2 regions of the Heyndrickxia sp. FSL K6-6286 genome follow, and region 1 is predicted to be linked to the other one. Evidence: a T-box and tRNA genes for the amino acid it is inferred to sense, from the RefSeq annotation. Region 1 holds a T-box; the other holds one or more tRNA genes.
What was found. The T-box of region 1 lies ahead of gltX (glutamate--tRNA ligase). A T-box ahead of a tRNA ligase gene usually reads a tRNA of that ligase, here a tRNA-Glu.
Positions count from the first base shown of each region.

Region 2: it encodes a tRNA-Glu, which carries the amino acid that the T-box ahead of gltX (glutamate--tRNA ligase) is inferred to sense. The anticodon was not compared.

Region 1 covers NZ_CP152029.1:3,751,268-3,754,533, forward strand. The annotation lists gene MHI39_RS18930 (TetR/AcrR family transcriptional regulator) at 1-340, opposite strand, end outside; T-box leader at 749-986, shown strand; gene gltX (glutamate--tRNA ligase) at 1,227-2,891, shown strand; gene MHI39_RS18940 (GNAT family N-acetyltransferase) at 3,215-3,266, opposite strand, start outside.
Region 2 covers NZ_CP152029.1:1,497,915-1,501,180, reverse strand. The annotation lists gene MHI39_RS07525 (isochorismate synthase) at 1-134, opposite strand, end outside; gene MHI39_RS07520 (1,4-dihydroxy-2-naphthoate polyprenyltransferase) at 540-1,466, shown strand; tRNA gene MHI39_RS07515 (tRNA-Glu) at 1,978-2,049, opposite strand; tRNA gene MHI39_RS07510 (tRNA-Ser) at 2,057-2,144, opposite strand; tRNA gene MHI39_RS07505 (tRNA-Asn) at 2,152-2,226, opposite strand; tRNA gene MHI39_RS07500 (tRNA-Ile) at 2,245-2,321, opposite strand; tRNA gene MHI39_RS07495 (tRNA-Gly) at 2,332-2,405, opposite strand; tRNA gene MHI39_RS07490 (tRNA-Phe) at 2,539-2,614, opposite strand; tRNA gene MHI39_RS07485 (tRNA-Asp) at 2,771-2,847, opposite strand; tRNA gene MHI39_RS07480 (tRNA-Met) at 2,877-2,950, opposite strand; tRNA gene MHI39_RS07475 (tRNA-Ser) at 3,120-3,212, opposite strand; tRNA gene MHI39_RS07470 (tRNA-Ile) at 3,222-3,266, opposite strand, start outside.

The DNA of each region.
Region 1 (3,266 bases):
TTTGAGCGATTGCACTATCCATAATAAAGCATTCTTTACGCCTTGCATCATCCTTTAAGACGTTTATTCCCTCATAGAAAATTTCACTAATAGCCTTTTTTACTGACCCAGGACGCTCCAAATATGATATTACAACAGCAGTTTTTCCATTTATATATTGTTTTACTGCAGAAATAAACAGATCCCTTTTTGTACCATAAGTGTCATATAAACTTTGACGTGCTATTCCTAAACCTTCTAATAAATTTTGAAGCGAAGTGCCTTCGTAGCCATAATGTCCAAAAATCTCCATAGATTTATGTAGCACAATAGATGGATCAAATTCTTTATTTCTAGCCATTGGATATTCTAACCTCCTTTCAGAATATTATTTTATTCATTTCGGACTGATTAGTCAATAAAGAAATCTTAATACTTCTTATTAATTCTTGTAAAACTAAAATGCCCCTTAGTTTAAATAAAAACAATTGCACAGTAACACGCCTGCACGAAAAACTGGATTTGAGTCAATATTTTGGACAACAATAAATAAAGATGGCAAAAATAATTATTCTATTAATAATATAAAATATCAATAAGATTAACTTTTCATACAGTTCTTCCTCTCTTCACTTGCATCTCTTAGCCTCTACTTTCCACAGTCACCAACCAACGGAAAGTTCTAAAGATGTCGTCCTTTAAGTCCAAATTAGATGTTGACAGCTTAAAAAAAATGTATTAATGTACCACTAAATATATCCACATATTGTAAAATGCAGTGAAGAGGAAGAGTAATTAATCACTCGAATCATAGAGAGCCCATGCTGGTGAGATTGGGCATTCGAGCTTAATGAAAGAAGCCTTGGAGCAGTTGACTGAAAAATCGGAGTAAGTCAACCGGGAAATCCCGTTAAGGAAATGTGCAGTAAAGTAATTATGAGCTGCATAATGAGCGGGTTTTTAACCAATTTAGGTGGTAACGCGGAAGTATGCCTTTCGTCCTTAGCAGGATGAAGGGCTTTTTATTTTGGCTCTTTTCTCAAACATTGTTGCAATTTAAGTAAAGTTTTAACTAATAACTATCGACTGAACACGACTACACCTTTCATTTTACTGAGAAAAGTGCTGCAAACTCCATAAGAATCGCTGAATCCTTTATTGGGTGTAAAAGCCTGTAGTTGGGCTTTTACAAAAGCAACAAACTATACGAATACAGCCTTTATTTTTAATCTATAGGGGGATATGACATGTCAAATGAATGCATGGCAGAACTATTATTTCCAGATGTTAAACAGTTACCGGCTGATATATATTCACTATATCCGCCAAGAAATTTGTCTTCATATGCTATGGTGACACGTTTTGCACCGAGTCCAACGGGTTCGTTGAATATTGGTGGGCTATACGCAACTTTAGTATCGGAAAGATTAGCCCATCAAAGTAATGGAGTCTTTTTCTTGCGTATTGAAGACACAGATAAAAAACGTGAAATTAAAGGTAGCATCGAAAACATTATTAATTCATTGTTATACTTCGGGATTCGTTTCGATGAAGGACCTACCTTTTCAGGTGACGATATGGGGGATTACGGACCCTATAAACAAAGCTCACGGATACAAATCTATAAGGTATTTATTAAGCATTTAGTCAGAAATGGTTTAGCATATCCTTGCTTCTGTGATACGGATGATTTACAAAAAATAAGAATAAGTCAACAAGACTTAAAAGTCACAACAGGTTATTATGGCAGGTGGGCGAAACATCGGGATATATCATTTCAACAAGCACAGGAAGAGATTTTAAATGGTCAACCATTTGTTATTAGACTTAAATCTTCGGGTTCATCAGATAGAAGAATACGGTACCATGATTTAGTAAAAGGCGAGATTGAGTTACCTGAAAATGACCAAGATATTGTTATTATGAAAACGGATGGTTTACCAACATATCACTTTGCTCATGCCATAGATGACTACTTGATGGGTACAACCCATGTTATTAGGGGCGATGAATGGCTTTCTTCAGTGCCGATCCATATACAGTTGTTTGAAACCTTAGGTTTTAGAATACCCAAATACGGTCATATTGCTCCAATCATGAAGCAAGTTGGAGCTTCTAAGCGGAAATTTAGTAAACGAAAGGATCTTGATGGTACCGCTGAGTATTACAGAGAACAAGGGTATCCAGGAATGGCACTAAGTGAATACTTCATGAATCTCATCAATTCTGACTTTGAAGAATGGAAGATGACAAACCCTAATAAAACATTTAGAGACTTTTTTATCAATCCTGGTAAAATGAATGCCAGTGGTGCTTTATTAGATATGAACAAACTGGATGATGTTAGCAGGGATGTTATCTCTAGGCTCACTGGTAAACAAGTATTTGATTATTTATATGATTGGTCAGAGGAATTTGATTCTGAGTTTAATACTTTAATAGACAAGTATAAGGAATACACAGTAGACATTCTAAATATAGGTAGAACAATTGAGAAACCAAGAAAGGACTATTCAAAGTGGTCAGATGTAAAGCCAATGATTGCTTTCTTTTATGATGAATTGTTTGAAAAGGATATATTGAGTGGCTATAAGTTACCAACAAATGTAAGTTTTGATATTGCGAAAGAAATAGTACTAGGTTTCAGCAAAACTTATAGTTTTACTAATGAAAAGGATACTTGGTTCCATAATATTAAAGTACTTGCAGATGAGCTCGGATTTGCAAAGGATATGAAAGAATATAAGGCCAATCCTAACAATTACAAAGGACATGTTGGTGATGTAGCGATGGTAATTAGGGTCGCTCTAACTAACAGAACTAATACACCTGATTTGTTTGATATTATGAAGGTAATGGGCGAAAAGAGGGTTCTTTCAAGATTGCATACATTTTTCGGACATTCTATTTAATCAACTTAAAATCATATAAAAAAATGACCGGACTTCTCTTTTCCGGTCATTTAGCTATATTTACATAGCAACATCTTTCATATTATCCACTATCTTCACCTTAAAGTTTATACTATTTGTGTTACGGTCACTGGTTTTGGTGCATAAATGAATGATTACCTATATGCCTCGTGTGCTGAACAAAAGTTAAAAACCAATCTTCAACAAACCTGGCCCCTATAATTCAAGTGATAATCTTTACAAATTTTTGTGTAGGAAAAAGACGCTTTCTTTACTCAAGCTTCTGGATATTTGTTTTTATTATGGGTCGAGACGTTGAAAGCTTACATTTCTTTCCGAGATATCCTTTCTACTATGGATTTTGTTATTTTCTCA
Region 2 (3,266 bases), 2.3 Mb from region 1:
GAATAAAATGAAAGGGGGTTCATATTATTCAAAATTTCTGTATAGCTAAATAGAATGGGATACTCTTTATCCTTAGCTCTACCAACAGCAATTTCAAACTCAGTTTCAATTTTTGAATGTTGAATACTTGTCAACTTTATCTCCCCCAAAACTACCTTACGTTAATTACTATGATCATTGCATTCTTGTTCTATATTATGCCCAACTTTTAAGATACACTTCTAAATCGACGGAGTCAACGAACATATCTTATGAAACTTTTTCCCTACCTTATTATATGACAACTAGACAAAAAAGTTCAGTAATCTATGATTCAAATATTGAAATGGGAATTTTTCTTTCCATTACATATAAAAATTGATTGACACCTATCCTTCATTTACCTACACTTTAGAGTGTACTCCTATTGTCATTTCGATGGTCTATAGGAGGACTAAATCTGCATTAACAATAGATTTGCACGCCTTATGGATAATGCTGGGGAACAAAACCAGATGAACTTTTTCAAGGTAAAGATATGTAAAGGGAGAGACATAACAATGAGTTCACATTCTTCACCATTGGTGAAACCAGACAAAGGATGGCGAATTTGGTGGCAATTAACGCGACCCCATACGCTTACTGCTTCTTTTGTCCCTGTATTATTAGGGACAGCCTTTGCCATGCAAAACTCAAAGATTGATATTCCAATATTCATTGCGATGCTAGTGGCTTGCCTACTAATACAGGCAGCGACAAATATGTTTAATGAGTATTACGATTATGCTAGAGGACTAGACCATGAAGAATCAGTTGGAATTGGCGGTGCCATTGTCCGAAATGGTGTAAAACCAAAAACTGTTCTTAATCTTGCTCTGATTTTCTATGGGATCTCTGCATTATTAGGACTGTATATTATCATCAGTAGTTCCTGGTGGATTGCAGTTATTGGAGCCATATGTATGGCTGTTGGTTATTTTTATACTGGAGGACCCTTACCAATTGCATATACCCCTTTTGGAGAAATTATTTCAGGGTTCTTTATGGGGATTGTTATTATACTAATTTCTTATTTTATTCAAACCGGTAATATTACGACAGATAGCATTCTTATCTCTATTCCTATATTCATTTTAGTAGGAGCAATTATGTTATCCAATAACATTCGTGATTTAGATGGAGATAAGGAAAATGGACGGAAAACAGTTGCTATTCTAATAGGAAGAAAAAATGCAATTACATTACTTGCTACCATGTTTATAGTCTCATATCTATGGTTAATTGTTTTAGTGCTAATGCAGATCGTCACACCATGGACTCTCATTACACTTTTAAGCCTTCCAATGCCTATTAAAGCAGTAAGAGGCTTCATTGGAAAGACAGAACCTATTCAAATGGTTCCTGCGATGAAAGCAACAGCTCAAACAAATACTTTCTTTGGTTTACTAGTAACAATTGGGCTTTTCATTTCATTTCTTATCAAGTAGTGAAAAACAGATTTCATATGTTGCTATTCCTTATAGCAACATAACATTAAAATGAGATTCAATGCTAAATGTGGGGAGAAGTTATTTTTACTTCTCCCCTTTTTCTTTTATTCTAAGAAGATAATAGTTTTTGCTCAACGCTTTCGTTCAGTTGATTCAACAGTCTCTACCAATTGTTCAAATCATTTCACTTTTGTTAAGGCTATACGTATACCCATGGGCTTTTGACAGACAGGAAAAAAAGGATTTTTATAAGCCTGTTGAGATGGACTTTGATTATTCTCCTATACTTTTTTATAATCAAGTAATATCATGTTAGAATTTATTATGTATAGTTGATACTGGTTTCTTGAAAACTCACATAATGATTACGAGCATTTTTTATGTCTTAAAATTGTGTAAATCCCTACATCATATAGTATAGAACCAATATTACCTCTAGACAAAAAAAGGTAGTTTAAAAGTTTCTATTTTAGAAATCTTTTAAACTACCTTTTTTCTTAATAATGAATGACCCGTACGGGATTCGAACCCGTGTTACCGCCGTGAAAGGGCGGTGTCTTAACCGCTTGACCAACGGGCCGACAATACGGAGAAGGAGGGATTTGAACCCTCGCGCCGGTTACCCGACCTACACCCTTAGCAGGGGCGCCTCTTCAGCCACTTGAGTACTTCTCCAATTATATGGCTCCGCAGGTAGGATTCGAACCTACGACCGATCGGTTAACAGCCGATAGCTCTACCACTGAGCTACTGCGGAACAAGTAAATTATCATTATGGTGGGCCTAAATGGACTCGAACCATCGACCTCACGCTTATCAGGCGTGCGCTCTAACCAGCTGAGCTATAGGCCCACAAAAATTATGGAGCGGGTGATGGGAATCGAACCCACGACAACAGCTTGGAAGGCTGTAGTTTTACCACTAAACTACACCCGCATGATGGGGCCACTAATCGGAATCGACCTCACAAATGTCTGAGCCACAATCCAATTTTTAACCACTTCGGAATAGCCGTCATGTTCAACTAAACATTGGATTACATGTAGTTATTAGCCACTTAAACATAAAATGGTGGCTCGGGACGGAATCGAACCGCCGACACATGGATTTTCAGTCCATTGCTCTACCGACTGAGCTACCGAGCCAAATATAATATCTATTTTCTATATAAAATTGTGTTCGCCATCGTCCCAATTTCAGAAAGCTTATTCAAGCTGTGGCTCAATTGGTACGCTGATGTATCGCTTTGTAGCCTATTCGGACGTGCTCTACCGACTGAGCTACCGAGCCAAATTATAAAATGGCGGTCCGGACGGGACTCGAACCCGCGACCTCCTGCGTGACAGGCAGGCATTCTAACCAACTGAACTACCGGACCAAATTTCTTTCAAGTTTACTTGAAAATGATTGCGGAGGCAGGATTTGAACCTGCGACCTTCGGGTTATGAGCCCGACGAGCTACCAGACTGCTCCACCCCGCGACGATATTATTAAAAATATTCTAATCCAATCTTTTCATCAACTGTCCCGATTTCAGTATGCTTACTCTAGTAGCAGCTCAATCGGTACAACTCGTAGTTGTTCGATGAAGTAACGCTCGTTGCTCCACCCAGTGACGATATTATTAAAAATCTTTTAAAGAAATAGTTATGGCGGAGGAAGAGGGATTCGAACCCCCGCGCGGTGTAACCCGCCTGTCGGTTTTCAAGACCGATCCCTTCAGCCAGACTTGGGTATTCCTCCAATTATATATGGTGGACCTTGTAGGACTCGAACCTACGACCGGACGGTTATGAG